3 regions of the Streptomyces sp. NPDC058008 genome follow, and region 1 is predicted to be linked to each of the others. Evidence: predicted binding sites of a transcription regulator. Region 1 holds the regulator's gene; each other region holds the start of a gene.
What was found. The regulator HrcA, encoded in region 1, represses chaperone genes, less so after heat shock. The targets are predictions, from matches to a motif close to TTNGCACTCNGNNNNNCNGAGTGCNAA.
Positions count from the first base shown of each region.

Region 2: the regulator HrcA is predicted to act here: its motif matches at 7,040-7,066, upstream of groES (co-chaperone GroES).
Region 3: the regulator HrcA is predicted to act here: its motif matches at 5,362-5,388, upstream of groL (chaperonin GroEL).

Region 1 covers NZ_JBHVQX010000007.1:217,668-228,110, reverse strand. The annotation lists gene ACFVS9_RS09810 (ABC transporter substrate-binding protein) at 1-489, opposite strand, end outside; gene ACFVS9_RS09805 (DUF3097 domain-containing protein) at 609-1,427, opposite strand; gene ACFVS9_RS09800 (MBL fold metallo-hydrolase) at 1,453-2,175, opposite strand; gene hrcA (heat-inducible transcriptional repressor HrcA) at 2,341-3,357, shown strand; gene dnaJ (molecular chaperone DnaJ) at 3,358-4,497, shown strand; gene ACFVS9_RS09785 (nitronate monooxygenase) at 4,621-5,694, shown strand; gene ACFVS9_RS09780 (16S rRNA (uracil(1498)-N(3))-methyltransferase) at 5,691-6,437, shown strand; gene ACFVS9_RS09775 (histidine triad nucleotide-binding protein) at 6,515-6,874, shown strand; gene ACFVS9_RS09770 (ribonuclease Z) at 6,887-7,795, shown strand; gene ACFVS9_RS09765 (adenosine deaminase) at 7,806-8,798, shown strand; gene ACFVS9_RS09760 (MFS transporter) at 8,762-10,120, opposite strand.
Region 2 covers NZ_JBHVQX010000018.1:71,765-82,207, reverse strand. The annotation lists gene ACFVS9_RS19785 (hypothetical protein) at 1-301, opposite strand, end outside; gene tsaB (tRNA (adenosine(37)-N6)-threonylcarbamoyltransferase complex dimerization subunit type 1 TsaB) at 471-1,118, shown strand; gene rimI (ribosomal protein S18-alanine N-acetyltransferase) at 1,115-1,606, shown strand; gene tsaD (tRNA (adenosine(37)-N6)-threonylcarbamoyltransferase complex transferase subunit TsaD) at 1,606-2,700, shown strand; gene ACFVS9_RS19765 (hypothetical protein) at 2,697-2,966, shown strand; gene ACFVS9_RS19760 (VOC family protein) at 3,117-3,581, shown strand; gene ACFVS9_RS19755 (DUF1876 domain-containing protein) at 3,672-3,944, shown strand; gene ACFVS9_RS19750 (hypothetical protein) at 4,002-4,652, shown strand; gene ACFVS9_RS19745 (methyltransferase domain-containing protein) at 4,653-5,876, opposite strand; gene ACFVS9_RS19740 (polysaccharide deacetylase family protein) at 5,967-6,908, shown strand; gene groES (co-chaperone GroES) at 7,222-7,530, shown strand; gene groL (chaperonin GroEL) at 7,629-9,254, shown strand; gene ACFVS9_RS19725 (SDR family NAD(P)-dependent oxidoreductase) at 9,490-10,263, opposite strand.
Region 3 covers NZ_JBHVQX010000005.1:172,134-182,576, forward strand. The annotation lists gene otsB (trehalose-phosphatase) at 1-283, shown strand, start outside; gene ACFVS9_RS06950 (trehalose-6-phosphate synthase) at 280-1,659, opposite strand; gene ACFVS9_RS06955 (glucosyl-3-phosphoglycerate synthase) at 1,730-2,680, opposite strand; SAM riboswitch class I at 2,834-2,961, shown strand; gene thrC (threonine synthase) at 2,980-4,275, shown strand; gene ACFVS9_RS06965 (MoaD/ThiS family protein) at 4,304-4,579, shown strand; gene ACFVS9_RS06970 (cold-shock protein) at 5,013-5,219, shown strand; gene groL (chaperonin GroEL) at 5,551-7,173, shown strand; gene ACFVS9_RS06980 (glycosyl hydrolase family 28-related protein) at 7,671-9,689, shown strand; gene ACFVS9_RS06985 (hypothetical protein) at 9,830-10,443, opposite strand, start outside.

The DNA.
Region 1 (10,443 bases):
GGTGTTGCCCCCCGACCGGCTCGCCCGCCAGCGCAGGCTGCCCAGCTGTTCCAGGATCCGCTCGTCGCGCTCGCGGGCGGAGCCCCGGTCCTGCCGGGCGACGACCGTGGCGGTGGCCTGCTCGATCGCGGCGAGCAGCCGGGAGCGCGGGAAGGCGAAGGGCTTGTACTGGGAGGTGCCCCTGGTCTCCCACGGGCGTTCGGTCAGGGTGCGGACCATGGAGAGCGCCGCCTCGTACGGGGTGTCGCCGCCGCCGTCGAGGAGCCTCACCGGGACCCGGCGCAGCTGGTTCGCCCGGTGGACCTGGCGGACGATCTTCTCGACCCTCCTGTCGGCCTCCGGCCCGGCGGACGCGTCCTGGGCCTGCGCCACGACGAGGGGCATCACCGGCCGGTTGACCCGGTACTGGTCGATCAGCTCCTGCATGAGGTGGAAGACGGCGGAGGCCGCCTCGTTCTCCGCACTGCCCCGCCACACTTCGCGCGTCATCCGCCCCCGTGCCTTCCCCTGAGCCCGGCCCGCCGTCATCCCTCAATAACGGATGGTGCGAGTGCGGCGCAGGTGTTCACGGGGATCGGTACCGGATCCTCCTCAACCCGTCCGGTACATCAGGCGGGAAGAGTGACGAAGTCGATCAATTCCTCCACCCTGCCGAGCAGTTGGGGCTCAAGATCCTTGTAGGAGCTGACCTTGGAGAGGATGTGCTGCCAGGCCGCCCCCGTGTTCTGCGGCCAGCCCAGCGCCCGGCACACGCCCGTCTTCCAGTCCTGGCCGCGCGGTACGGCCGGCCATCCGGGGATGCCCACGGACGACGGCTTCACGGCCTCCCAGACGTCGATGTACGGATGTCCCACCACCAGCACGTGCTCGCCGGTGACCTGTCCGGCGATCCGGGACTCCTTGGAACCGGGCACCAGGTGGTCGACCAGCACACCGAGCCGGGCGTCCGGGCCGGGCGCGAACTCCCGGACGATCGCCCCGAGGTCGTCGACGCCCTCCAGGTACTCCACCACCACGCCCTCGATGCGCAGGTCGTCCCCCCAGACCCGCTCGACGAGCTCCGCGTCGTGCCGTCCCTCCACGTAGATCCGGCCCGCCCGCGCCACCCGTGCCCGCGCGCCGGGGACCGACACCGAACCGGACGCCGTGCGGGAGGGGCGCACGGGGCCGCCCGCCGACGGGCCGACCAGGGTGACGACCCTGCCCTCCAGCAGGAAACCGCGCGGCTCCATCGGGAAGACCCGGTGCTTGCCGAAGCGGTCCTCCAGCGTGACCGTCGGGCCCTGGGCCGTCTTCTCGCAGCGGATCACCGCCCCGCAGAAGCCGGTGACGGCCTCCTCGACGACCATGCCCTGCTCGGCGGGGACCTCGGGGGCGGAGGCCGGCTTCTTCCACGGCGGGGTCAGGTCCGGCTGGTAGCTGCGCATGGCACGACGATAGACGGCGGCCCGTTCACGACACGCCGAAGCGGACGGCCAGTCGGTCGCGCTGCGCCCGTACGAACGCCGCGTCCACGACCGCCCCGTGCCCCGGGACGTACAGCGCGTCCTCGCCGCCCAGTTCCAGCAGCCGGTCCAGCGCCGCCGGCCAGCGAGAGGGCACCGCGTCCCGGCCCGCCTGCGGCTCGCCGGACTCCTCGACCAGGTCGCCGCAGAGCACCACGACGGGGGAGCCCGGCACCAGCACCGCGAGGTCGTGGCCGCTGTGGCCCGGGCCCACGTTGGCCAGCAGCACCTGGAGCCCGCCGCCGAGATCGAGCGTCCACTCGCCGCTCACCTGGTGCCGCGGGGCCACCAGCGCGTCCGTGGCGGCCGTGGCGTCCGCCTCGCCCATCCCGTGCCGCAGCGCGTCCGCGCGCAGCTCACCGGCGCCCCGGCCCAGCAGATCCGCCGTGCCGACCGCCCCGTAGACCTCCGCCCCGGAGAAGGCGGCCGTGCCCAGCACGTGGTCGAAGTGCGGGTGACTCAGTGCGATATGCGTCACCCTCCGGCCCAGCAGCGCCTCCGCCTGGGTCCGCAGCTCGACGCCCTCACGGAGCGTCGAGCCCGTGTCGTAGAGCAGCACACCGTCCGCGCCGGCCACCAGTGCGGCGGTCGCGTCCCAGACGGGCAGGCGGCGCCGCCCCGCGGTCCGGCCCAGCCGTTCCCACCCGAAGTCTTCCCAGGAGACGTCCATAGGGCGACGCTATCGGCAACGACCTGCGCCGTCCCGTGACGGCGTGGCCGGTCGCCCTTGCCCCGGCCCCACCCCGCCCCCGTACACTGACCGGGGGGATTGCTGGCACTCGAACACGCAGAGTGCCAGGCAGACGCCGGAGAACCACAGCTGGAGGTGTGCGCGGTGCTCAGCGAACGCAGACTCGAAGTGCTGCGCGCCATCGTCCAGGACTACGTCGGCACCGAGGAGCCCGTCGGCTCCAAGGCGCTCACGGAGCGGCACAGCCTCGGGGTCTCCCCGGCGACTGTCCGCAACGACATGGCGGTGCTGGAGGACGAGGGCTTCATCGCGCAGCCGCACACGAGTGCGGGGCGCATCCCGACGGACAAGGGCTACCGGCTCTTCGTCGACAAGCTCGCGGGCGTCAAGCCCCTGTCGTCGCCGGAGCGCAGGGCCATTCAGAATTTCCTCGACGGCGCGGTCGACCTCGACGACGTCGTGGGCCGCACGGTCCGGCTGCTCGCGCAGCTGACCAGGCAGGTCGCCGTCGTGCAGTACCCCTCGCTGACCCGGTCGACGGTCCGGCACGTGGAGCTGCTGTCGCTGGCTCCGGCCCGGCTGATGCTCGTGCTGATCACGGACACGGGCCGGGTCGAGCAGCGTATGATCGACTGCCCCGCACCGTTCGGTGACACCTCGCTGGCCGACCTCCGGGCCCGGCTCAACAGCCGGGTCGTCGGACGACGCTTCGCGGACGTCCCGCGACTGGTGCAGGACCTGCCGGAGTCCTTCGAATCCGAGGACCGGGGAACCGTGTCCACGGTGCTCTCCGTCCTCCTGGAGACTCTGGTCGAAGAAACGGAGGAGCGGCTGATCATCGGCGGCACCTCCAATCTCACCCGCTTCGGGCACGACTTCCCTGTGATGATCCGGCCGGTGCTGGAGGCATTGGAGGAGCAGGTCGTCCTGCTGAAGCTGCTCGGTGAGGCAACGGATTCGGGCATGACCGTACGGATCGGGCACGAGAACGCCCATGAGGGCCTCAACGCCACGTCCGTCGTCGCGGTCGGCTACGGTTCGGGCGACGAGGCAGTCGCCAAACTCGGCGTGGTCGGACCGACCCGCATGGACTACCCCGGAACGATGGGAGCGGTACGCGCAGTGGCACGTTACGTCGGACAGATCCTGGCGGAGTCGTAAGTGGCCACGGACTACTACGCCGTACTCGGCGTGCGCCGCGACGCATCTCAGGACGAGATCAAGAAGGCATTCCGTCGGCTCGCCCGCGAGCTGCACCCGGATGTCAACCCGGATCCGAAGACCCAGGAGCGGTTCAAGGAGATCAACGCCGCTTACGAGGTGCTGTCGGACCCGCAGAAGAAGCAGGTCTACGACCTCGGCGGGGACCCGCTGTCCGCCTCGGGCGGCGGCGGTGGCGCGGGAGGGTTCGGAGCCGGCGGCTTCGGCAACTTCAGCGACATCATGGACGCCTTCTTCGGCACGGCCTCGCAGCGCGGACCCCGTTCGCGCACCCGGCGCGGCCAGGACGCGATGATCCGCCTGGAGATCGACCTCTCCGAGGCGGCGTTCGGCACGACCAAGGACATCCAGGTCGACACGGCGGTCGTCTGCACGACCTGCAGCGGCGAGGGCGCGGCCCCCGGCACCTCCGCGCAGACCTGCGACATGTGCCGCGGGCGCGGCGAGGTCTCCCAGGTCACCAGGTCCTTCCTCGGCCAGGTCATGACCTCGCGGCCCTGCCCGCAGTGCCAGGGCTTCGGCACGGTCGTGCCGACCCCGTGCCCCGAGTGCGCCGGTGACGGCCGCATCCGCTCGCGGCGCACCCTCACGGTCAAGATCCCGGCCGGTGTCGACAACGGCACCCGGATCCAGCTCGCGGGCGAGGGCGAGGTCGGCCCCGGCGGCGGCCCCGCCGGCGACCTGTACGTCGAGATCCACGAGCTCTCGCACGCCGTGTTCCAGCGTCGCGGGGACGACCTGCACTGCACGGTCACCATCCCGATGACGGCCGCGGCGCTGGGCACCCAGGTGCCGCTGGAGACGCTCGACGGCCTGGAGGAGATCGACATCCGGCCGGGCACCCAGTCCGGCCAGTCGGTCCCGCTGCACGGGCGCGGCATCACGCACCTGCGCGGCGGCGGGCGCGGCGACCTGATCGTGCACGTCGAGGTCATCACCCCGACGAAGATGGACCCCGAGCAGGAGCGCCTCCTGAGGGAGCTGGCCAAGCTGCGCGGCGAGGAGCGGCCCACCGGCCAGTTCCAGCCGGGGCAGCAGGGCCTCTTCTCCCGACTCAAGGACGCCTTCAACGGCCGCTGAACCCGCTTCACCGCACCGCCCGCCGGTCCCGTACCGGCGGGCGGTGCCGTGTGCGCGGCACTCCTCGCACCGTGGGAAAGGGGCTGATTCGGCACGATCCGCCGGACGTGGCACGATGCCGTCATGTCCTTGGCGCTGACCGATCTCTGCCGGTACCCGATCGTGCAGGCCCCGATGGCGGGCGGTGTCTCGCAACCGGAGCTGGCCGCCGCCGTCTCCGAGGCCGGGGGGCTCGGTTTCCTCGCCGCCGGCTACAAGACGGCGGACGGCATGTACAACGAGGTCAAACAGCTGCGCAGGGCGACCGCACGGCCCTTCGGCGTCAACCTGTTCATGCCGCAGCCGCTGGTGGCCGACCCCAGCGCCGTCGAGGTCTACCGGCACCAGCTCGCCGGTGAGGCCGCCTGGTACGAGACCCCCCTCGGCGATCCGGACTCCAGCGGGGACGACGGCTACGACGCCAAGGTCGCGATCCTGCTGGAGGATCCCGTGCCCGTGGTCTCCTTCACCTTCGGCTGCCCCAGCCGCGAGGTCCTCGCCGCGTTCGCCGCAGCCGGCACGCTCACCGTCGTCACGGTCACCTCGCCGCAGGAGGCACGGAACGCCCGGTGGGCGGGCGCCGCCGCCCTCTGCGTCCAGGGCACCGAGGCGGGCGGCCACCAGTCCACGCACCGCGACGACCCGCAGGCCGGGCTCTCCGGCACCGGGCTGCTCGCCCTGATCGCCGAGATCCGCGAGACCGTCCAGCTGCCCCTCGTCGCGGCCGGCGGACTGATGCGCGGCTCCCAGATCGCGGCCGTCCTGGCGGCCGGCGCCGACGCGGCGCAGCTCGGTACGGCGTTCCTGCCGTGCCCCGAGTCGGGAGCGCACCCGCTGCACAAACAGGCCCTGACCAACCCGCTGTTCGTGACCACCGTCCTGACGCGTGCCTTCTCCGGACGCCCCGCCCGCGGCCTGGTCAACCGGTTCGTGCGGGAGCACGGGCCCTACGCCCCCGCCGCCTACCCGCAGGTGCACCAGCTGACCAGCGGGCTGCGCAGGGCCGCGGCCAGGACCGGGGACGCCCAGGGCATGGCCCTGTGGGCGGGCCAGGGCCACCGGATGGCACGCGAGCTGCCCGCCGGGGAACTCGTGGACCTGCTCGCCGCGGAAACGGATGCCGCGCGCGCGGCAGTGAGTGTGAGGAGTGCCCGGTGACGGCACCGGTCTTCGTCGTCGAACAGCTGCCCGGCGGGACGGAGTTCGTCCTGGACGGCCCCGAGGGGCGGCACGCCGTGTCCGTCAGGCGGCTGAACCCGGGGGAGGACGTCGTCCTGACCGACGGGCGGGGCCGCTGGGCGGAGGGTGTCGTGCGGGCGGCCGAGGGCAAGGACCGGCTCGTGGTCACCGGCCTCGGCGGCGTCCGGGAGGAACCCGCTCCCGCCCCGTCCCTCACCGTCGTCCAGGCCCTGCCCAAGGGTGACCGCGGAGAGCTCGCCGTGGAGACGATGACGGAGACGGGCGTCGACGTGATCGTGCCCTGGCAGGCCGCGCGGTGCATCACGCAGTGGAGGGGCGACCGCGGGCTCAAGTCGCTCGCCAAGTGGCGCAGTACCGCCCGTGAGGCGGGCAAGCAGTCGCGCCGGGTGCGCTTCCCCGAGGTCACCGACGCCATGACGACCAAGCAGGTCGCCGCCCTCCTGGCCGGCGCGGACTTCGCGGGTGTCCTGCACGAGGACCGCGACGGCGCCGGCGCGCCCCTCGCCACCGCCACGCTCCCCGCCGCCGGAACCATCGTGCTGGTCGTGGGCCCGGAGGGCGGGGTGTCACCGCAGGAGCTCGCCGCCTTCGCCGGGGCGGGCGCGCCCCCCTACCGGCTCGGCCCCAGTGTGCTGCGCACCTCGACGGCGGGGACCGCGGCCGCGGCCCTGCTGATGGGGCGCACCGGGCGCTGGAGCTGAGAACCGCCCGCCCGTCCCGGACGGATAGCATGCGGGTGTACTGATCACGAGGACCGAACGACCGAGGAGGCCGGGCCATGGCGGGAGAGCCGCAGACCGACTGCCTGTTCTGCAAGATCGTTACAGGGGACATCCCGGCGACCATCGTCCGCGAGAGCGAGACGACCGTCGCCTTCCGCGACATAAACCCCCAGGCCCCGACGCACGTCCTGGTCATCCCCAAGGCGCACTACCCGGACGCCGCCGCGCTGGCCGCCGCCGAACCGCAGGCCGCCGCCGACGTCCTGCGCGAGGCCGGTCTGGTCGCCGCCGACGAGAAGCTCACCGACACGGGCTACCGGATCGTGCTCAACACCGGTGCGGGCGCCGGGCAGACCGTCTTCCACGCGCACGCCCACGTCCTGGGCGGCCGCGGGATGCAGTGGCCCCCCGGCTAGGGCCTCCCACCCGTGTCCGTACGCGAACTCGTGGTCCTCGGCACCGCCAGCCAGGTGCCGACCCGCCACCGCAACCACAACGGCTACCTGCTGCGCTGGGACGGCGAGGGCATCCTCTTCGACCCGGGCGAGGGGACCCAGCGCCAGATGCTGCGGGCGGGCGTCGCCGCCCACGACATCAACCGGATCTGCGTCACCCACTTCCACGGTGACCACGCGCTCGGCCTGGCGGGCGTGATCCAGCGGATCAACCTCGACCAGGTCCCGCACCCCGTCACCGCCCACTACCCGGCGAGCGGGCAGCGCTTCTTCGACCGCCTGCGGTACGCCACCGCCTACCGCGAGTCGGCCGAGCTGACCGAAGCCCCGGTCGCCGCCGACGGCGTCCTCGCCACCACCGGCGCGTACACCCTCGACAGCCACCGGCTCTCCCACCCCGTCGAGTCCTACGGCTACCGCCTCACCGAGCCCGACCGGCCGCGCATGCTGCCCGCGAAGCTGGCCGAGCACGGCATCACCGGACCCGACGTCGGACGGATCCAGCGGGACGGCGTCCTGCGCGGCATCCCGCTCGCGGAGGTCTCCGAGACCCGGCGGGGCCAGCGTTTCGCGTTCGTCATGGACACCCGGCTCTGCGACGGCGCGTTCGCCCTCGCCGAGCGGTGCGACATGCTGGTCATCGAGTCGACGTTCCTCGACGAGGACAGCCGGCTCGCCGCCGACCACGGCCACCTCACCGCCGGCCAGGCGGCCCGGGTGGCGAAGGAGTCGGACGTACGGCACCTCGTGCTGACGCACTTCTCCCAGCGCTACACCGACCCCGACACCTTCGAGCACCAGGCCAGGGCAGCCGGCTTCGAAGGCGAACTGACCATCGCCCAGGACCTGATCAGGGTCCCGGTACCCACCCGCCACACGTAACGAGAACACCGTGCACCTCCCCAAAGCCGAACTCCACCTCCACATCGAAGGAACCCTCGAACCCGAGCTGGCCTTCGCACTCGCCGCCCGCAACGGCGTGGAGCTGCCCTACGCGGACACCGAAGAGCTGCGCACCGCCTACCTCTTCGACGACCTGCAGAGCTTCCTCGACCTCTACTACGCCCTCATGGCGGTGCTGCGCACCGAGGACGACTTCGCCGAACTGGCCGACGCCTACCTCGCCCGCGCCGCGGCCCAGGGCGTCCGGCACGCCGAGATCTTCTTCGACCCGCAGGCCCACACCGACCGCGGCGTCCCGATCGGCACCGTCGTCGAAGGGCTCGGCAGGGCGCTGGAGCGCAGCGAGGAGACCCACGGCGTCTCCACCCAGCTGATCATGTGCTTCCTGCGCGACAGGTCCGCCGAGTCGGCGCTGGAGACCCTGGAGGCCGCGAAGCCGTACCTCCACCGCATCAGCGCCGTCGGCCTCGACTCCGCGGAGGTGGGCCACCCGCCCGCGAAGTTCCGCGAGGTGTACGCCGCAGCCGCGGCCCTCGGCCTGCGCAAGGTCGCCCACGCGGGCGAGGAGGGCCCCCCGGAGTACATCCGCGAGGCCCTGGACGTCCTCGGCGTCGAGCGCATCGACCACGGCCTGCGCTGCATGGAGGACCCTGACCTGGTCGACCGGCTGGTCTCCGAGCGCATCCCGCTCACGCTCTGCCCGCTCTCCAACGTGCGGCTGCGCGCCATCGACGTCCTGGAGCAGCACCCGCTGCGCGCCATGATGGACGCGGGCCTGCTCTGCACGGTGAACTCCGACGACCCCGCCTACTTCGGCGGGTACGCCGGAGACACCTTCCACGCCGTCCACGAGGCGCTCGGCCTGGACCGCGAACAGCTGCGCACCCTGGCCCGCAACTCCTTCGAGGCGGCCTTCCTGGACCACGACGAGGAGCGCAGGGCGCGCTACCTGTCCGAGGTCGAGGCGTACGCGTTCGACTGACCGGACCCGCCGGACGGTCCCGCCGTCCGGAACGCGCTGCGCACCAGCCGCCTGCGCCGCAGCGCGGGCACGCTGATCTCCGCGACCGCCTGCTCCGGCGCGCCCAGCTTCGGGACCGCGCCGGACAGGCTGTTGGTCGTGGCGGCGAGCAGTGCCGCCGGCGCGCCACCGCGGCGCCGGACGGAACCGGGCACCAGCGGACGCCCGCCGGTGTGCAGTGCCACCGCGGTGACCGGGGCCGCGACCAGGAGCGTGGCCGCCCCCAGGAGCATGCCCATCACCGCGTAACCCGCCTGCTCGGACAGCACACTGCCGAGGAGGGGGCCGCACGCCGTGCCCACGGACGACGCCGAACCCGCGAGGACCGCCCAGCGGCCGCGCACGTCCAGCGAGGCCGCCAGCCCGATCAGGTACGACAGGACCACCGGGTAGAAGGTGTTCCAGGCGATCTCGCCGGTCGCGAACGACCCCAGGTCCTCGGCCGAGGAGCTGAGCACGATGCTCCCGGCGATGACCATCGTCCCGACGCCGATCGGCACCGCCCGCCCGAGCCGGGCACCGAGCGCGCCCGCGCCCATCACACCGAGCAGTCCCGCGCCCAGCGCGGCGGCGAACACGGCGCCGATGGTCACCTCGGAGAGGCCGACCTGTTCGGCCCCGATACGGCTGCTCACGCCCCACAGGGCGTTCTGCGCCATGGACCAGACGAGCATGCCGCCCGCCAGCACCAGTCCCGACCGCCGGTGCGGCAGCCGCCCCTGCACCGGTGACGCCCCGCCCACGGGGGCGGAGCCGCCCAGCCGGGAGGTGGCGGGCCAGACGAGCAGGGCGACCAGCGCGATCGAGGCGAACGGCAGCCGGTGGCCGCCGCCCAGGTGAGGGATCGTCAGGTAGAGGGCGCCCGCCGTCGCCGAGACGCTGAGCAGCCCGAGCGAGGAGGTGCGGTGCGGATCGCGCTGCGCAGCGATGCCGGACGCCGCGACGGCGGTCGCCGTACCGGAGCCCAGGCCGCCGACCACGACGCCCGCGATGACCAGCGGCATCGACGTGGTCAGCGCCGCGCAGCCGTAGCCGAGCGCGGCCAGCAGCAGGCCCGCGCGCGCCGGCCGGCGCGACCCGAATCTCTCGACGCGTCCCGCCAGTGCGAAACCGGCCGAGGCCGAGCTGAGCAGGAGGGCACTGCCGACCAGACCGGCCTGGGCGGAGCTCAGCCCCAGATAGGTGCTGAGGCGGCCGACGATGGTGGGGAGCAGATAGGCGGCGAGGTAACCGGCGGTGAACACGGCGACCAGGGGCCACGCGGCGCGAGGGCGCGAGGACATGGGCGTTCCTGAAGACATGCCTGAGGAGGCAGAAGAAGGCAGGGGAGGGCAAGGCAGGGGTGTGGCAGGGGAGGGTGGAGCGAAAGGAGGCAGGGGAGGGTAAGGCGAGAAAAAGCGGGAGAAGCGGCACTCGTCGTCAACTGTCCCGAACGGTGCTCGCGGGCCAATTTGTATCAAGCGCGCCCTGGCGACGGAAAGCCGACTCGATGTGATCTGGGTCACATGCAGGTTTATGCGTCTGAGAGCCGGGTAGCTGCGCATGTTTATGCAGGTGGGAGCGAGTATGCGCGATGCGGCGCGGGCCCTCCGGAAGCGGAGACGAA
Region 2 (10,443 bases), on a different contig from region 1:
AGCTCGGCATCACGGCGAACGTCCGCAGCGCCTTCTCCGCCTCGTCCACGATCCAGACCCGGCGGTCCTTCAGCGCGTACACGACGCGGGCGCCGGTGTCGGAGTCCGCGGGGACCGCGAGCGGCTCCCGCGTGGCCTCGGGCTTCTTGGTGGGGGTCGCCTTCGCGGTGGCGGTGGCCCCCGGCGTGGGGACGGCGACCGAGTCGGGCGCGTTCGCCGACGCCTGGTAGGCGAGGAAACACACCGCGGCCACCGCCGCGGCGGTGAGCCCGGCCACGATTCCCGAGCTGCCCCTTGCCACCGTGGGATCCCCTTTCACCTGCTGCTCGTCGTATGTCGTACAAGCATGTATGTCGTACACGCGTATACCCGGCGACGGTACCAGCAGCGGACAGGGAGACCGGGACGCTGCACGGGCTGCCGTGGCCGGGTCGGCGGAGCCGTAGGCTGTTGGTGTGCTGCTGCTCGCCATGGATACCGCCACCCCCGCCGTCACCGTCGCCCTCCACGACGGGACCTCCGTCGTCGCCGAGACCGGCCAGGTGGACGCCCGCAGGCACGGGGAACTGCTGCTGCCCGCCGTCGACCGGGTGCTCGCCGAGGCCGGGGTGGGGCTCGACGCCGTGACCGACGTGGCCGTCGGGGCCGGCCCCGGCCCCTACACGGGGCTGCGCGTCGGCCTGGTCACCGCAGCTGCCTTCGGCTCCGCCCTCTCCGTGCCGGTGCACGGGGTGTGCACCCTCGACGCCCTCGCCTACGCCGCCGGACTGGACGGCCTCGAAGGCCCCTTCGCCGTCGCGACCGACGCGCGCCGCAAGGAGGTCTACTGGGCGCGGTACGCGGACTTCCGCACCCGGGACGGCGAACCCTCCGTCGACCGGCCCGCCGACATCGAGGACCGGCTCGCCGGACTGCCCGTGGCCGGCGCCGGCGCGCTGCTCTACCCCGGGGCGTTCCCGGACGCCCGCGGACCCGAGCACGTCTCCGCCGCGGCGCTCGCCGCGCTCGCCGTCGAACGGCTGGCCGCCGGCACCGCGCTGCTGCCGCCGCAGCCGCTCTACCTGCGCAGGCCCGACGCCCAGGTCCCCAAGAACTACAAGGTGGTCACCCCCAAGTGACCACCGCGACCGCAGTGCTCCGCGAGATGCGCTGGTGGGACATCGAGCCGGTGCTGGAGCTGGAGCACGAACTGTTCCCCGACGACGCCTGGTCGGCCGGAATGTTCTGGTCCGAACTGGCCCGCACCCGCGGGCCCCGGGCCACCCACCACTACGTCGTCGCCGAGGACCCCGCCGACGGCCGGATCGTCGGCTACGCGGGTCTCGCCTCGGCCGGCGACCTCGCCGACGTCCAGACGATCGCGGTCAGCCACCGCAGGTGGGGCGGCGGCCTCGGCTCCGAACTGCTGACCGACCTGCTCCGGCACGCCACCGCCCTGGAGTGCGCCGCCGTGCTCCTGGAGGTCCGGGTCGACAACACCCGCGCCCAGAAGCTCTACGAACGCTTCGGATTCGAACCCATCGGATTCCGCCGGGGCTACTACCAGCCGGGCAACATCGACGCACTCGTCATGCGCCTGACCGTACAAGGAACAGAGACAGACTGATGGCTGACGAACCGCTCGTACTCGGTATCGAGACCTCCTGCGACGAGACCGGCGTGGGCATCGTGCGCGGGACGACGCTCCTCGCGGACGCCGTCGCCTCCAGCGTCGACACGCACGCCCGCTTCGGCGGCGTCGTCCCCGAGATCGCCTCCCGCGCCCACCTGGAGTCGATGGTCCCGACCATCGAGCGCGCGCTGAAGGACGCCGGGATCAGCGCCCGCGACCTCGACGGCATCGCGGTCACGGCAGGCCCCGGGCTCGCCGGTGCCCTGCTCGTCGGCGTCTCCGCGGCCAAGGCGTACGCCTACGCCCTGGGCAAGCCGCTGTACGGGGTGAACCACCTGGCCTCGCACATCTGCGTCGACCAGCTGGAGCACGGACCGCTGCCCGAGCCCACCATGGCCCTCCTGGTGAGCGGCGGGCACTCCTCGCTGCTGCTGGCCCCGGACATCACCCAGGACGTACGGCCGCTGGGCGCGACCATCGACGACGCGGCGGGCGAGGCCTTCGACAAGATCGCCCGGGTGCTGGACCTCGGCTTCCCCGGCGGGCCGGTCATCGACCGGCTGGCCAGGGAGGGCGACCCGAAGGCGATCGCCTTCCCGCGCGGACTGAGCGGCTCGCGCGACCCCGCGTACGACTTCTCGTTCTCCGGGCTCAAGACGTCCGTGGCGCGCTGGATCGAGGCGAAGCGCGCGGCGGGCGAGGAGGTGCCCGTCCGCGACGTGGCCGCGTCCTTCCAGGAGGCCGTCGTGGACGTCCTCACCCGCAAGGCCGTCCGGGCCTGCAAGGACGAGGGCGTCGACCACCTGATGATCGGCGGCGGCGTCGCGGCCAACTCCCGGCTGCGGGCACTCGCCGAGGAGCGCTGCGGGAAGGCCGGGATCCGGCTGCGGGTCCCCCGCCCGGGGCTCTGCACGGACAACGGGGCGATGGTCGCCGCGCTCGGCGCGGAGATGGTGGCCCGCAACCGCCCGGCCTCCGACTGGGAGCTCTCCGCGGACTCCTCGCTGCCGGTCACCGAGACCCATGTCCCCGGGGCGCACAGCCACGACCACGTGCACGAGATCAGCAAGGACAACCTCTACTCATGACCGTCGCCCTGATGTGGGAGGCCCGCGCCGCGCGGGGCCGGGGCGCGGAACTGCTGGAGTGGGCCGGGGCCCGCGCGGCCGAGCTCGTCCGGGAGCCGCTGCGCAGCGAGCTGCTGCGCGCCCCGCAGGACCGGGTGCTGGTGCTGACCTGGTGGGACGCGGAGTACGACGACGAGCTGCCGGAACTGCCGGAACCGGACGCGGGCCTGATCACCCGCCCCGTCCACCGGTGGCGCTTCGAGTCCCTCGGCCCGGCGGCCGGCTGACCGGGGTCCTCCGCGGCCCGGCGGCCGGCTGACCGGGGTCCTCCGCGGCCCGGGGGCGGCCGGGCGCGTGTCCCGATGAGTTCCGGGCCTCCCGGCGGTCTACCTTGCACAGCGTCCGTGACGCACCGGGCCGAGTGGAGGAGAGCGACCATGCAGAAGATCAGGCCCTGTCTGTGGTTCGACGACCAGGCCGAGGACGCCGCCGAGTTCTACGTCTCCGTCTTCGGCGGGGACTCCCGCATCGTCGAGGTCACCCGCAACACGGACGCGGCACCGGGCGGCACCGGCACGGTCCTGACCGTGGAGTTCGTCCTCGCGGGCCAGGAGTACCTGGCTCTCAACGGCGGCCCCCACTTCCACTTCAGCGAGGCCGTCTCGCTGAGCGTGGACTGCGCCGGCCAGGAGGAGGTCGACAGGCTGTGGGCGCGGTTCACCGAGGAGGGCGAGGAGAGCATGTGCGGCTGGCTGAAGGACAAGTACGGCCTGTCCTGGCAGGTCGTCCCGCGCGCGCTCCCCGAGCTGCTCTCCGGCCCCGACCGGGCCAGGGCGGACCGGGCGATGAAGGCCATGATGGGCATGCGGAAGCTGGACGTGCGGGCCCTGCTGGACGCCTGAGCCACCGCTCCCGCGGCGCCCTCCGTACGCCGTGCGCGGGCGGGGCGCCGGGCGCACCCTGGAAACAGGAGATCCCGGGAGGTGACCGTCATGATGGAGACTGCCGTCGGATGGCATGTCGAGCTCGAATTCGAGGAGGACACCCATCGGACCCGCGCGGCCGCGATGGTACGGCTGAGCGACGGGACCGAGGTGCGGGCCCACGGCTATGCCAGCCGCCACCCCGCCGACTCGCGGCAGCCACGGGTGGGCGAGGAGATCGCCGGGGCACGCGCGCTCAACGAACTGGCGATGAAGCTGCTCACCAAGGCGCACGACGAGATCGACGAGGTGTCCGGCCGGACGTCGTACCCGCTGGCCTGATCCTCCGTACCGTCCGACCGCCCGGAGGCGCGCGCGGACTCGGTTAATGTCTGGGCCATGCCCAGCCGTTCACCGCTTCCGCCCCCGCCTCCGCCCGTGGGAGTACGCACCTGGCCCGACCGGGACGCCCTGTTGGGCGACCGGGCGGTCGTACTGGGTGAACTGGTGAGGTCGTTCCTCGGGCCCGGGCGGCTCGGGGCCCTGTGGACGTGGGCGGGCACCGCCGCGCTCGGCTGGTCCCTCGTGGGGTCGGCGCTGCTCACGTTCGAGGACGCCTCCGACGCCCTCGGCGCGGTGCCCGGAGTGATCCTCCTCGCCGCGGGCGCCGCCGTACTGGTGCCCGCCTGCGTCCTGCTGGTCGTCGGTGTGCTCAGGGACCTGCGGGCACACCGGCTGCTGGTGGCGTGGGGCGCTCTGGACCGCGACCCGGAGCGGGACGGGCGGCTGCGCCGGCCGCGGGCGAGCCTCGCCTGGCTGCTGCTGTCGTCCGTGCTCTGCGCGGCGGGTCTGTTCGGCTGCGTCGCGGTCCCGGCGACCGCCAGGGCGGGCCAGGAGACGTACGGCCTGGTGACCTGGCTGATGGGGCTCGGGTTCCTGGCCTGGCTCACCGGACTGACCGGCCTGGTCAAGGCGTTCGCCCACCGCCGCTGGGTGCTCCGGGTGCTCGCGGGGGCTCCGGCGGCCCCCCGGGTGGCGGCGGAGGGCTGATCAGGGCCGCTTCACCGGCTGCCCGATCAGCATCGTCGGCGCCCCGGCCACCCGGGTCAGGAAGACGGTCGCCGCGTGCGGCCCCTGGAGTTTCATCTTCCGCCGCAGTTCCTCCGGTTCGACCGCCGAGCCGCGCTTCTTGACGGTCAGCACCCCGACCTGGCGTTCCCTCAGCAGAGCCTTGAGCTTCTTCATGTTGAACGGCATCTGGTCGGTGATCTCGTACGCGACCGTCTCGTCGGAGGAGTACGCCGTGTCGCTCGTGACGTAGGCGATCGTCTCGTCGACGAGCCGGCCGTCGCACCGCTCCACGACGCGGGCCACCAGATGGGCGCGGATGACGGCGCCGTCGGGTTCGTACAGGTAGCGGCCGACCGGGCCGACCGGCGGGGCCGGGAGCGGGCCGTCCGAGGTGAGGGTCGTGCGGGACGGGAGCAGCGTCGCCCGGAACGCGCCGGGGGTGAAGCCCTCGCCGAACCACAGCACGGCCTCCTTCACGTCGCCGCCGTCCGAGATCCACTCGGCCTCGGCCTGCGGTCCGATCGCCTCGTGCGGGACGCCGGGGGCGATCTTCAGCGCGGCGCGGGGTGCCTTCAGCGCGGCCCCGGTCGCCCAGGAGAGCGGCGGGGAGTACGCCTCGGGGTCGAAGATCCGGCCCCGCCCGCCGCGCCGCGCGGGATCGACGAAGACGGCGTCGTACGGGGAGGTGTCGATGCCGGTGACGTCGGCGCAGCGCACCTCGACGAGGTCCTGGAGGCCGAGCGCCTCGGCGTTGGCGCGGGCCACCTGGGCGGTCAGCGGGTCGCGGTCCACGGCCAGGACCGCGATGCCCGCCCGGGCCAGGGCGATGGCGTCGCCGCCGATGCCGCAGCACAGGTCGGCCACGCTCCGCACACCGCGCTCCGCGAACCGGCCGGCGCGGTAGGCGGCGACCGAGGTGCGGGTCGCCTGCTCCACGCCGTCGGGGGTGAAGAACATGCGGTACGCGTCCGTCTCCCCGAACTTCGCCACCGCGCGCTGCCGCAGCCGCGCCTGGCCGAGCGCCGCCGACACGAGGGCGGCGGGATGCGTGCGGCGCAGCCGGGTCGCGGTCGCCAGCTCCCTGGCCGGGTCGTGGTCGCGCAGCTCGTCCAGGAGCGCCGTGCCCTCGGGGGTGCGCAGGGCGGCGAAGGCGGCGAGCGGGTCGGCGGGGTCGGTCCGGCCGGCGGGGGGAAGAGCGTTCACCGGTCCATTGTGAGCCAGCCGGGCGACGTGCCGGGCCCGCCGGAGGTGTCGCGGCGGGAGGCCGGTGCCCCGGTGGCAGGATGCGGCGCCATGCAACTAGTAAGACAAAAAGAAAAAGTCACCGCGAAGCGCCACAGAGCGGCCTGCGCGATCCTCGTCGCCCTGCTCGCCGGCGCCGCCGCGTCCGGGTGCGCCGGCGGTTCCGGCGAAGGGGCCGCCGGTCCGGACAGGCAGGCCGGGGGACAGCAGGGTGCCGCAGCCCCGCCCGCGGGTCCCGCGGCGGCGGAGGCCGAGGCCGAGCTGCTGAAGCAGGAGCAGGCCGCCCGTGTCGTGGCGGCGAAGAAGTGGGGCCTGGCGAAGGTCCCGCTCGTCGCCCCTCCGCCGCCCGCCGTCCGGCCGCACGTCACCACCCGCGACGGGTTCGAGGTGGAGGGCGGGGAGAAGCTGCCGCCGGTCTTCACCACCGTGCCCACCAAGGAGCGGATCGTCTTCCTGACGATGGACGACGGGGCGGAGAAGGACCCCGAACTGCTGCGCATGATGACCGAGCTGAAGATCCCGTACAGCGCCTTCCTCAGCGACTACGAGGTGAGCGACGACTACGGCTACTTCAAGGACATGCAGACCCGCGGCGTCTCCCTCAACAACCACACGCTCAACCACCGCTACCTCCCCGGGCTTTCGGAGGCCGAGCAGCGCCGGGAGATCTGCGGCGAGCAGGAGAAGCTGGAGAAGCACTTCGGGAAGCGGCCCACGCTCTTCCGGCCGCCGTACGGCAACTACAACGGCGACACCCTGCGCGTCGCCGAGTCCTGCGGCATCAAGGCCGTCCCCCTGTGGGCGGCCGAGGCGTTCCCCGACCACATGGAGTGGCGCGAGTGGGACCAGGACCTGCACCCCGGTGACATCATCCTCACCCACTTCCGCGGCCGCGAGGACTGGGACGGGTCCATGGCCGACATGATCCGCAACGTCATGAAGACGGTCACGGACAAGGGGTACGCGGTGGCCAGGCTGGAGGACTACGTCTGAGGCGCACCGGTGCGGACGGGCCGGCGCGTGCGACGCCCCGTCCGCACCGGTACGCGGGCCGGAACACCGCGGCGGTCTCCCGCGTTGTCCGGGCGTGCGCCGGTCCCACGGCGCCACGCGAGGGTGGTGAATTGGCACTCCGCTTGACCGAGTGCTAATCGCGGTCATAGTCTCAGTGCTGGCACTCCCCGAGGGAGAGTGCCAGCACCACCGCGCGACAGGGCAGGTCCGGCACCCGCGACGACGGATCCACCTGGTCGCCACCCCACAGACTGTTAAACCCCGTGAGATCTCCGAAGGGGGAGACCGGATCGTGTCGACCACCAGCTCCAAGGTTGCGATCAAGCCGCTCGAGGACCGCATTGTGGTCCAGCCGCTCGACGCCGAGCAGACCACGGCTTCCGGCCTGGTCATTCCGGACACCGCCAAGGAGAAGCCCCAGGAGGGCGTCGTCCTGGCCGTGGGCCCGGGCCGCTTCGAGAACGGCGAGCGCCTTCCGCTCGACGTCAAGACCGGCGATGTCGTCCTGTACAGCAAGTACGGCGGCACCGAGGTGAAGTACAACGGCGAGGAGTACCTCGTCCTCTCGGCCCGCGACGTTCTCGCGATCGTCGAGAAGTAATTCACCCACGTTTGCTTGTGTTCTGCGCCCCTGGCCCCCTGCGAAATAACTAGCCGGGCGGCGAGGGGCGCAGTTCGTTTGAGAGGACAGCTCAGCCCATGGCGAAGATTCTGAAGTTCGACGAGGACGCCCGTCGCGCCCTTGAGCGCGGCGTCAACAAGCTTGCCGACACGGTCAAGGTGACGATCGGCCCGAAGGGCCGCAACGTCGTCATCGACAAGAAGTTCGGCGCTCCCACCATCACCAACGACGGTGTCACCATCGCGCGCGAGGTCGAGCTCGACGACCCGTACGAGAACCTCGGTGCCCAGCTGGTGAAGGAGGTGGCGACCAAGACCAACGACGTGGCGGGTGACGGCACCACCACCGCCACCGTGCTCGCCCAGGCCCTCGTCCGCGAAGGCCTGCGCAACGTCGCCGCGGGCGCGTCCCCGGCCGCCCTGAAGAAGGGCATCGACGCCGCGGTGAGGGCCGTGTCCGAGGAACTCCTCGCGACCGCCCGCCCGATCGACGACAAGGCCGACATCGCCGCCGTGGCCGCGCTCTCCGCGCAGGACCCGCAGGTCGGCGAGCTCATCGCGGACGCGATGGACAAGGTCGGCAAGGACGGTGTCATCACCGTCGAGGAGTCCAACACCTTCGGTCTGGACCTCGAGTTCACCGAGGGCATGGCCTTCGACAAGGGTTACCTGTCCCCGTACATGGTGACCGACCAGGAGCGTATGGAGGCCGTCCTCGACGACCCGTACATCCTGATCCACCAGGGCAAGATCGGCTCGATCCAGGAGCTGCTCCCGCTGCTGGAGAAGGTCATCCAGGCCGGCGCCTCCAAGCCCCTCCTGATCATCGCCGAGGACGTCGAGGGCGAGGCGCTCTCCACCCTCGTCGTCAACAAGATCCGCGGCACCTTCAACGCCGTCGCGGTGAAGGCCCCGGGCTTCGGTGATCGCCGCAAGGCCATGCTCGGCGACATCGCCACCCTCACCGGTGCGACCGTCATCGCCGAGGAGGTCGGCCTCAAGCTCGACGGCGCCGGCCTCGAGGTGCTGGGCACCGCCCGCCGCGTCACCGTCTCCAAGGACGACACGACCATCGTCGACGGCGGCGGCGACTCCGCCGACGTCAAGGGCCGCGTCAACCAGATCAAGGCCGAGATCGAGTCCACGGACTCGGACTGGGACCGCGAGAAGCTCCAGGAGCGCCTCGCGAAGCTGGCCGGCGGCGTCTGCGTGATCCGCGTCGGTGCGGCCACCGAGGTGGAGCTCAAGGAGAAGAAGCACCGTCTGGAGGACGCCATCTCCGCGACCCGCGCCGCGGTCGAGGAGGGCATCGTCTCCGGTGGTGGCTCCGCCATCGTCCACGCCGTCAAGGTCCTCGAGGGCAACCTCGGCAAGACCGGCGACGAGGCCACGGGTGTCGCGGTGGTCCGCCGCGCCGCGGTCGAGCCGCTCCGCTGGATCGCCGAGAACGCCGGCCTCGAGGGCTACGTCATCACCTCGAAGGTCTCCGAGCTCGACAAGGGCCAGGGCTTCAACGCCGCCACCGGCGAGTACGGCGACCTGGTGAAGGCCGGCGTCATCGACCCGGTCAAGGTCACCCGCTCCGCCCTGGAGAACGCCGCGTCCATCGCGTCGCTGCTGCTCACGACCGAGACCCTGGTCGTCGAGAAGCCGGCCGAGGAAGAGGCCGACGCCGGTCACGGCGGCCACGGCCACTCCCACTAGTACGCCCCGTACGCCACCGAGGCCCGGTACCCCCGTCGCGGGGGCACCGGGCCTCGGTGTCTCCCGGCCCGGACCGCTCCGCGGACCCGCGTCCGCTCCGGGCGGCCGGGCCGGGGGAGCGGGCGTGGTGCCGAGCGCCGACGCGGGGCGACGCGCGCCGCCTCCGGCCGGAGCCCGGCACCGGGGTCGCGAGGTCTCCTCGTGGCGGGCGCCGGCCCGCTCCGGACGGGCGACCTCAGCGGGGACCGTACGTCCGGCCCGCCCGGGAGGTGACTCCGCCGAGCAGGCCGCGGGGCGCCAGCTTCACCAGGCCCATCAGCGTCTTGTAGCGCGGGTCGGGGATCGACACGGTCCTGCCCCGGGCCAGGTCCGCCAGGGCCTCGGCCACCAGCTTGTCCGCGTCGAGCCACATCCAGTCCGGGATGTTGCCCGTCGCCATCCCGGCCCGCTGGTGGAACTCGGTCCGCACGAAGCCCGGGCACAGCGCCATCAGCCGCACCCCCGAACCCGCCAGGTCCTTCGCCGCGCCCTGGGTGAACTGGACGACCCAGGCCTTCGACGCCCCGTACGTCCCCCTCGGCAGGAAGGCCGCCACGGAGGCCACGTTGACCACCCCGCCGCGACCGCGCTCGCGCATCGATCCCGCGGCGGCCGAGGTCAGCCGCAGCACCGCCTCGCAGTGCACCTTCAGCATCGTCAGCTCGTCGGCCGTGGAGACGTCGAGATAGCGCCCCTTGTTGGCGAAGCCGGCGTTGTTGACCAGGAGGTCGACCGGGCTCACCCGGTCCGTCAGCCGCGCGGCGACCGCTTCGATCCCGGCGTCGGTGGACAGGTCCGCCGTCAGCACCTCGGCCTCGATGCCATGCCCGTCGTGCAGCTCCGTGGCCTGCGCGCGCAGGCGTTCCGTGTCCCGGGCCACCAGCACCAGATTGTGCCCGTCACCCGCGAGCCGCCGTGCGAAGGCGGCGCCGATCCCCGCCGTCGCGCCCGTAATCAGTGCAGTCGTCATAGGCGGCACGTTAGCGTCCGCCTGAAGGGGTGACGGACCCGCCTTCCGCCTGCGGCCCGCGCCACCAGGGGCGGAAGGCCGTCACAAGGGCGGGCCCGGGCGTCGTGCCCGCTCGTCCTCGCCCGTCCCCGCACGTCGCGAACCGGAACAAGCCCGACAGCCCGCCGCCGGACCGCGGCC
Region 3 (10,443 bases), on a different contig from region 1:
GGTCCTGGAGCTGCGGCCCGCCGGCATGGACAAGGGGGTGGCGCTGGAGGAGTACGTGAAGGAGACCGGCGCCGAGGCGGTGCTGTACGCCGGCGACGACCTGGGCGACCTCGCCGCCTACGCCGCCGTGGAGAAGCTCCGCACCCGGGGCGTCCCCGGCCTGCTGGTCTGTAGCGGCACCGGCGTCCCCGAACTGGCCGGGCGCGCCGACCTGTTGCTGCCCGGCCCGGCGGCCGTGGCGGAGCTGCTCCACTCACTCGCCCGGCGGCTCACCCAGGGTTAGGCCGTCCGCAGCGCGTCCAGCTGGTCCAGGAACCACCGCTGCGGCGGCAGCGCCGTCGCCGCGGCGGCCAGGCGCTCGGAGCGGGCGCCCCGCTCGCCGCCGTCCATCGTGAGGGCCTCGTGCAGCGCCGCCGCCGTGGCCGAGACGTCGTAGGGGTTGACCACCAGGGCGTCCTCGCCGAGCTCCTCGTACGCCCCCGCCTCGCGGGACAGGACCAGGGCGCAGCCGTGGTCCGAGACGACCGGGACCTCCTTGGCGACCAGGTTCATGCCGTCGCGGATCGGGTTGACCAGGGCCACGTCCGCCAGCCGGTAGGCCGCCAGGGAACGGGCGAAGTCGTCGTCGACGTGCAGCAGGACCGGGGTCCAGCCCTCGGTGCCGAACTCCGCGTTGACGGCGTCCGCGACCCGCTGGACCTCCGCCGTGTAGTCGCGGTACACCGCGAGGTCCTGCCGGGAGGGGTAGGCGAAGGCGATGTGCACCACGCGCTCGCGCCATTCGGGGCGTTCCTCCAGCAGCGCCCGGTAGGCGTGCAGCCCGCGCACGATGTTCTTGGACAGCTCCGTGCGGTCGACGCGCACGATCGTCCGCCTGCCGTCGCCCACCTGCCCGCGCAGGATCTCCATGCGCTCGTCCACGTCCGACTCGCGGGAGCGGCGGCGCAGGAAGTCGGCGTCGGCGCCCAGGCCGTGCACCCCGATCCGGGTGCGGCCCGTGCCGCCGAGGATCTCCGTGCAGCAGCCGATGAAGGCGTCGGCCCAGCGCCGGGTCAGGAACGCGGCGCGGTCGGCGCCCAGGATGCCCTTGAGCAGCTGCTCGCCGATGTCGTCGGGCAGCAGCCGGAAGTAGTCGACGGGCGCCCAGGGGGTGTGCGAGAAGTGGCCGATCCGCAGGTCGGGGCGGAGCTCGCGCAGTATGCCGGGGACCAGCGAGAGGTGGTAGTCCTGCACCAGGACCGCGGCGCCCTCGGCCGCCTCCTCGGCCAGGGCCTCGGCGAAGGCCCGGTTGTACGCCTCGTAGGAGGCCCACTGCCGGCGGAACTCCGCGTCGAAGACGGGCTCCAGGGGCGTCTGGTAGATCATGTGGTGCACGAACCACAGCACCGAGTTGGCGATGCCGTTGTAGGCGTCGGCGTGGACCTCCGCGTCGATGTCGAGCATCCGGACGCCGGGCTCGGACACACCGCGCCTGACCGCCTCGCGGTCGCCGTCGCCGAGGGCGGCGCACACCCACAGCTTGTCGTCGACGGCGCTCAGCCCGGAGACGAGCCCGCCCCCGCCGCGTTTCGAGTCGAGCGTGCCGTCGTCACGCCGTGTGTACGACACCGGGCCGCGGTTGGACGCGACGAGTACCTGGGCAGCGTGCTCGGAGACCATGTACCCGAACCTAGCCCGTTCGGGAAGCCGCCAAACGTGAAGTGCGCGCGGAGACCGGGGCGGAGGGCCGTCACGCCGCGTTGCGGGCCGCGTACTCCGCGATGTCCCGCATCGGCGGCCGTTCCTCGGTGTCCACCGCATGGGTGTGCGGGACGAACCCGCCCGGCCCCCGCTCGAACTGGGTGATCTCGGGCCGTACGAGTGCCCCCCCGGAGAGCCGCAGCTGCGCCGTGCGGTAGATCGCCGCCGCCATCCGGCCGAGGGCCTGGCCGTCCTGGTGCCGGTGCTTGCGCACGCCGACGTCCACCTGGGCCAGCGCGTCCAGTCCGGCCGTGTGCAGCGCGTCGACGAGCAGGCCCAGCTCGACTCCGTAACCGACCGGGAAGGGGAGGCGTTCCAGCAGGGAGCGGCGCACCGCGTACTCGCCGCCCAGCGGCTGGACGAATCCGGCCAGTCGGGGCCAGTGCAGGTTGAGCAGCGGGCGGGCCACCAGCTCGGTCACCCGGCCGCCCTGTCCGGCGGTGTCGCCCAGCGGCCGGTCGTACATGGCCTTGACGAACTGCACCTGCGGGTCAGTGAGCAGCGGGCCGACGATCCCGGACACGAAGTCCGCGGAGAAGTCCCGCAGGTCGGCGTCGACGAAGCAGACGATGTCCCCGCCGGTCACCAGGAGTGACCGCCACAGGACCTCGCCCTTGCCGGGGAGCGCCGGTATGCGGGGGAGTACGGAGTCCCGGTGCACCACCCGGGCGCCGGCCCGGCGCGCGACCTCGGCGGTGGCGTCGGTGGAGCCGGAGTCGATCACCACCAGTTCGTCGACGAGCCGGACCTTCTCCATCAGCTCGCGCCGGATCTCCGCGACGATCTCGCCGACCGTCGCCTCCTCGTTCAGCGCGGGCAGGACGACGCTCACGCGCGAGCGGTGCGGATCCCTCGCCCGAGCGGCCGTGAGGCGGTCGAGCGGGCGGTCGGCGGCTGACCAGGAACGCCTGGTCAGCCAGCGTTCCACCTCTTCCAGCACGGTCGATACTCCCTGTATGTGATCCATCTCGCGGTTCGGACGACTATCTCAACCGTCCAGTGCTTCGGTTACAGTCTTGAACAACGCGGATGACCCTCGCATGTCGGGGTCGGTCCGCGAAAAAACGCCCGGATCCATGGTCCGGTGCCATAGCGCTCATCCAGAGGGACTGAGGGAACGGCCCGTTGAAGTCCCGGCAACCCTCCTGCCGACCGCGAGGTCACGGTGGGGAAGGTGCCAATTCCGTCTTGTGGCGAAATACGTCGCGAGGAAGATGAGGAGAAAGGGCCTCCGCCATCATGGCCGTGCAGACAGTTGCAGCGAACACCAATTCTTCCGCCGTGGACCTCGGTCCCGCCGCGGCACTTTCCTGCCGCGAATGCGGCGAGCGTTTCGATCTCGGCCCGATCTTCGCCTGCGCGTCCTGTTTCGGGCCGCTCGAAGTGGCGTACGACCTGCCGAGCGGCTCCCCCGAAGAGCTGAAGAAGCGCATCGCCGAGGGACCGGACAACATCTGGCGTTACGCGCCGCTGCTGCCCGTCCCCGCCGACGTCGCGGACAAGCCCAACATCAACCCCGGTTTCACGAAGCTGGTCAAGGCGGACAACCTCGCCCGCGAGCTGGGCGTGACCGGTGGTCTGTACGTCAAGGACGACTCCGGCAACCCGACGCACTCCTTCAAGGACCGTGTCGTCGCCATCGCCGTCGAGGCCGCCCGCGCCTTCGGGTTCACCACCCTCTCCTGCTCCTCCACCGGCAACCTCGCCGGAGCGGTGGGCGCCGCCGCCGCCCGCGCCGGCTTCCGCTCCTGCGTGTTCATCCCGCACGACCTGGAGCAGGGCAAGGTCGTCATGGCCGCGGTGTACGGCGGTGAGCTGGTCGGCATCGAGGGCAACTACGACGACGTCAACCGCTTCTGCTCGGAGCTCATCGGCGACCCGCTCGGTGAGGGCTGGGGCTTCGTCAACGTCAACCTGCGGCCGTACTACGGCGAGGGTTCCAAGACCCTGGCGTACGAGATCTGCGAGCAGCTCGGCTGGGAGCTGCCCGACCAGCTCGTCATCCCCATCGCGTCCGGCTCACAGCTCACGAAGATCGACAAGGGCCTCCAGGAGCTGATCAGGCTCGGTCTCGTCGAGGACAAGCCGTACAAGATCTTCGGTGCGCAGGCCGAGGGCTGCTCCCCGGTTTCCACCGCGTTCAAGGCCGGTCACGACGTGGTGCGCCCGCAGAAGCCGAAGACCATCGCCAAGTCCCTGGCGATCGGCAACCCGGCCGACGGCCCGTACGTCCTGGACATCGCCCGCCGTACCGGTGGTGCCGTGGAGGACGTCGACGACGAGCAGATCGTGGACGCCATCAAGCTGCTCGCCCGCACCGAGGGCATCTTCGCGGAGACCGCGGGCGGGGTGACGGTCGGCGTGACGAAGAAGCTGATCGACGCCGGTCTGCTCGACCCGTCCCTGACCACCGTCGTGCTGAACACCGGTGACGGGCTGAAGACGCTCGACGCGGTCGCACCCACGACCGGCCTGTCGGCGACGATCCGGCCCAGCCTGGACGCGTTCCGCGACGCGGGCCTCGCCGCCGCCTGACCACCCGAGACCGAAGGAAGGCATCCACATGAGCGTCAAGGTCCGTATCCCCACCATCCTCCGCACCTACACGGGCGGTCAGGCCGAGGTCCCGGCCGAGGGCGCGACCCTCTCCGAGGTCCTCGCGTCCCTGGAGCAGAACCACCCGGGCATCGGTGCCCGCGTCCTGGACGACCAGGGCAAGCTGCGCCGCTTCGTCAACGTGTACGTCAACGACGACGACGTGCGCTTCGAGGGCGGCCTGGACGCGGCCACCCCGGACGGCGCCGGCGTCTCGATCATCCCGGCCGTCGCCGGCGGCTGATCCGCCCGGCGCCCCGCCGGCCGACACGCAGTGAACAGAACGGCCCCCTCCGTGAGAGAAACGGAGGGGGCCATTCTGCATGGTTGAGCACGGTACAGTTGGGGAAGTCCCCGCAGCTGCCCGCCGCCACCCGCATATGAGAATGCGCCCGGCCGCGACAAGAAGCAGCCAAAGTAAGCGAACCCCTTGTGGCATAAGTGGCCTTTGTCAGGCCCGACTTGCCCGGGAATCCAATGAATTCCCCCTATGCGGGCAGTTGTCTGTGCCCAGAATTCTCGTCCGATTGACCTGTTGCAGAGGGCAGTTGGGCAGATACATTCGGCCGCGGTCGACGCGTTCCGGCGCACGCCACCCTCTCCTGTCGGAGGGTGACTTCTGACCCGGGCCCGCGAAGTGCGGTCTCGTGCAAGGGCCAGTAATAGGGGAGTTGGGCATGGCTCAGGGCACCGTCAAGTGGTTCAACGCGGAGAAGGGGTACGGCTTCATCGCGGTCGACGGTGGTGCGGATGTTTTCGTCCACTACAGCGCGATCCAGATGGACGGGTACCGCACCCTCGAAGAGGGTCAGCGAGTTGAATTCGAGATCTCGCAGGGCCAGAAGGGGCCGCAGGCGGACATGGTCAAGCTCGCCGTCGGCTGAGCTCGGCACGGTCGGCCAACGACGCTACTCACACACGCGGGGCCCGTACCTCCCACCGGGGGAACGGGCCTCACGTGCGTCTCCGTGCCCCTCCCGCCGCCTGCGGCGACGCCCCGCGGTTGTCCACATCCCGAGGGGGACGCTTGCACTCGCAGGGGTCGAGTGCTAATCATTGGCGTTAGCACTCTCCAGGTGAGAGTGACAGAACTTGGACCGGGCCGGTGAGGCCCGCAGGCTCGGTGGGGCAAGGAACCGCCGAGCACGCAGGCCGTCCGTCGCGGGCGCCTCTCGGTCCGGAGCAATCCACCCCTGTCCGGGAGGACCACTTCACATGGCCAAGATCATCGCGTTCGACGAGGAGGCACGGCGCGGTCTCGAGCGCGGGATGAACCAGCTCGCCGACGCCGTCAAGGTCACCCTCGGCCCCAAGGGCCGTAACGTCGTCCTCGAGAAGAAGTGGGGCGCGCCCACGATCACCAACGATGGTGTTTCCATCGCCAAGGAGATCGAGCTCGAGGACCCGTACGAGAAGATCGGTGCGGAGCTGGTCAAGGAGGTCGCCAAGAAGACGGACGACGTCGCCGGCGACGGTACGACCACCGCCACCGTTCTCGCCCAGGCGCTCGTCCGCGAGGGCCTGCGCAACGTCGCCGCGGGTGCCAACCCGATGGCTCTGAAGCGTGGCATCGAGAAGGCCGTCGAGGCCGTGTCCGCCGCGCTGCTGGAGCAGGCGAAGGACGTGGAGACCAAGGAGCAGATCGCTTCGACGGCCTCCATCTCCGCTGCCGACACCGAGATCGGCGCCAAGATCGCCGAGGCGATGGACAAGGTCGGCAAGGAAGGCGTCATCACCGTCGAGGAGTCCCAGACCTTCGGTCTGGAGCTGGAGCTCACCGAGGGTATGCGCTTCGACAAGGGCTACATCTCGGCGTACTTCGCCACCGACATGGAGCGTATGGAGACGTCGTTCGACGACCCGTACATCCTGATCGTCAACTCCAAGATCAGCAACGTGAAGGACCTCCTTCCGCTGCTCGAGAAGGTCATGCAGTCGGGCAAGCCCCTGCTGATCATCGCGGAGGACGTCGAGGGCGAGGCTCTGTCGACGCTGGTCGTCAACAAGATCCGTGGCACCTTCAAGTCCGTGGCCGTCAAGGCTCCCGGCTTCGGTGACCGCCGCAAGGCCATGCTCGGCGACATCGCCATCCTCACCGGTGGCACCGTCATCTCCGAGGAGGTCGGTCTCAAGCTGGAGAACGCCGGCCTGGACCTGCTCGGCAGCGCCCGCAAGGTCGTCATCACCAAGGACGAGACCACGATCGTCGACGGAGCGGGTGACAGCGACCAGGTCCAGGGCCGCGTCAACCAGATCCGTGCCGAGATCGAGAACTCCGACTCGGACTACGACCGCGAGAAGCTCCAGGAGCGCCTCGCGAAGCTGGCCGGCGGCGTGGCCGTCATCAAGGCCGGCGCCGCCACCGAGGTGGAGCTCAAGGAGCGCAAGCACCGCATCGAGGACGCGGTGCGCAACGCCAAGGCCGCCGTCGAGGAGGGCATCGTCGCCGGTGGTGGCGTGGCTCTGCTCCAGGCCTCGGCCGTCTTCGAGAAGCTCGACCTGACGGGCGACGAGGCCACCGGTGCCAACGCCGTCAAGCTCGCGCTGGAGGCCCCGCTCAAGCAGATCGCCGTCAACGGTGGTCTCGAGGGTGGAGTCGTCGTCGAGAAGGTGCGCAACCTGCCGATCGGTCACGGCCTGAACGCCGCGACCGGCGACTACGTCGACATGATCGCCGAGGGCATTCTCGACCCGGCGAAGGTCACGCGGTCCGCCCTGCAGAACGCCGCGTCCATCGCCGCGCTCTTCCTCACCACCGAGGCCGTCATCGCCGACAAGCCGGAGAAGGCCTCCGCGGCTGCTCCGGGCGGCATGCCGGGCGGTGACATGGACTTCTGATCCTCGGATCAGCAGCTCCAGGCGGTACCCGCAGTATCCGTACGACGCCGGCCCCCGGGATTCGTTCCCGGGGGCCGGCGTCGTACGTGCGTCCCCGCCCCTGCGGGACCGGCGCTCCCGGCCACGGCGGTACGGAGGGACGGCGGTACGGCCTACGGCGGTGCGGCGGTACGGAGGGACGGCGGTGCACCGGGCGCGGAGCCGTGCCCGAGCCGTGGCGGCTGATGCGCGGGGGAGCGGCGGAACCGTGCGGCCCACCCCGCGTGTCATCCCTGCCCGTCGTTGTCCGGCTCCGGCTGCCGCTGTCGCCCCCCGGCCGTCCCGCCACAACCACCGCCGCGCGGTGATCCGCTGCGGGAGCGGCGAAAGTGGACGCAAAAAAGTGACGTGCTCTTGCATCTGGCCAGCAGTCACGCGAAATCTTCTCGCATGACTCTTGTGGTGGCGTTCCCGCGCGCCCTACCGTCTCCTCACCTTCCGAGAGAAACGGGCATGCGATGTCACGTCACATCACGGTCGCCGCGCTGACGGCCGCCGTTGTCGGACTGGGGGCGCTGACCGGCGCTCCCGCGGCGCAGGGCGCTCAGGGGGAACGGGCTCCCGCGCCGGTGGTGACGCGCGCGGGTCTCGATCCCGCGCTGGTGGCCGGCCGCGGCGCCGAGGTCCCCTTCGCCGAGCAGGAGGCGGAGAACGCCGCGACGAACGGCACGGTCATCGGCCCCGACCGCACCGCCTACACCCTGCCCGCGGAGGCCTCGGGCCGTAAGGCGGTCAGGCTGGTGCCCGGCGAACACGTCGAGTTCACGCTGCCGAGGGCCGCCAACGCGATCACGGTGCGCTACAGCATCCCTGACGCCCCGGGCGGGGGCGGTATCACCGCCCCGCTCGACGTCGCGGTCAACGGCAAGAAGCGCTCGACCATGACGCTGACCTCGGAGTACTCCTGGCTGTACAACCAGTACCCCTTCACCAACGACCCCTCGGCCGGGCTGCTCCAGCCCGGCTGGTGGATCACCGAGTGCGCCTGCGTCCCGAGTGGGACGACGCCCGCCCCCGTGATCGCCAAGCCCTTCCGGCCGAGCCACTTCTACGACGAGCAGCGCCTTCTGCTGGGGCAGAGGTACCGCGCGGGGGACACGGTCCGTCTGACGGTTCCGGCAGGCAGCCGGGCCGCCTGGACCGTCATCGACCTGCTCGACTCCGAGCTCGTGGGCCTCCCGCACGTCGAGCTCCGGGCGGCGAACGCCCTGCTGTTCGGGGCCGATCCCTCGGGGCGCCGGGATTCCGCGGACGCGATGGACCGGGTGATCGCCTTCGCCAAGCGCAAGAACCTGCCGGTGTACGTCCCGCCGGGCACCTACCTGGTCAGCCGGCACATCGTCGTCGACGACGTCACGATCAGGGGCGCGGGGAGCTGGTACACGAAGTTCAAGGGCCGGGAGACCGCCCTCGCTACCCCGACGCCGGACGGTTCGGTCCACACGGGGGTCGGCTTCTACGGCAAGGACGCGGCGGACGGCGGCAGCCGCGACGTGCACCTGTCCGGCTTCGCCATCGAGGGGGACGTGCGCGAGCGCATCGACACCGACCAGGTGAACGGCATCGGCGGGGCGATGAGCGACTCCTCCCTCACGGGCCTGCACATCCGCCACACCAAGGTCGGCATGTGGTTCGACGGCCCGATGTCGAACCTGAGGATCACGGACAACGTCATCGTCGACCAGATCGCGGACGCCATCAACTTCCACGGCGGGGTGACCGGTTCGGTGGTCTCCCAGACCTTCGTCCGCAACTCCGGCGACGACGGCCTCGCCATGTGGTCCGAGAAGCGCGCCAACACGGGCAACACCTTCTCCCGCAACACGGTGCAGAGTCCGGTGCTCGCCAACGGCATCGCGGTCTACGGCGGTACGGACAACACGGTCTCCGGCAACCTGGTCGCCGACCCCGTCCGCGAGGGCAGTGCCCTGCACGTCGGCGCCCGCTTCGGCGCGGAGGCGTTCCGGGGGCGGCTCGACCTCACCGGCAACACGACGGTCCGGGCCGGGACGTACGAGCTGAACTGGAGGATCGGCCTGGGGGCCATCTGGTTCTTCGCCCTCGACCGGGACATCGACGCCGACATCAGGGTGACCGGGAACCACTTCCTCGACAACACCTACAACGCGATCATGCTGGTCACCGACTGGCCCGTGAAGGACACCTACGAGATCCGGGGCGTGCACTTCAAGGACATCAGGGTGGACGGCACGGGGACGTCCGTGGTGAGTGCGCGTGCGGCGGGCTCGGCGACCTTCGAGAACGTGGACGCGCGCCACGTCGGGGCCGTGGGCGTCAACAACTGCGGGGCCTTCAACTTCACCCCCGCCGGTTCGGAGTTCACCCTCGTCGACCTCGGCGGCAACGACGGCGGGGGCACGGCGGGCGACTGGCTGGCCCCCTGGCTCCTGCCGAACACGCTCACCTGCGACGACCGCCCGCCGGTGGTCGCGCCGCCCGCGCCCGGCGCCTGGTGACACCACGGGCCGGGGCGGTCACCCCCGGAGGCTCACGGGCCGGGGTGGGCACCCTCAGGGGCTCACGGGCCGCGGTCGCCGACGGCCGCACCGCCTGAACAGGGGGCGGGGCCGGTACGGCATCGGACCGTGCCGGCCCCTCAGGGGCGCCCGGCAGCGTGCTGTCCCGTCCGGCCCCGCGCCCGGTCGGTCCGGTCCGGGCGGGGGACGAGTGCCGCCCGGACGGTCGCCATCCGCTCCCGGACCCCGTCGGTGGGGACGCTCCCGGGCGGGGGCGGCGGCAGGTGCGCGCCCTCGCCCCGGCAGGGGCCGCACAGCCCGCCGCGCAGCGCCTCCGGGCTGCCGGGCGCACGGCACTCGCCGCACTCCAGGGCGCGGATCGTGGCGGAGCGCGGGCCGGGGACGGGGCGTTCGGGGGGCAGCTTGTCGATGAGGCGGCGCCTGATGAGGGACGCGGCGTGGTGCACGGTGGCGGGCAGCCCGTGGGTGAGGGCGCGCAGCGTCTCGTCCTCGGTGGCACCCCGCTCGAACCACGCGCCGACCTGCGGCTCCAGGCTCGCGCACTCCGCCGCCGACAGGCTCAGCGCGGGCACCGTACGGCCCAGGGCGGCCAGCAGGACGAAGGCGCGGGTGCGCGTGGGCTGCCGCCGTGTCTCCTGCGGTACGTCGCCCCGGATGAACGCCGTCCACCAGTCGTCCTCGCGCGCGGTGCGGGAGAAGAACGTCCGGGTCACCCAGAGCATGACCTCGTCGG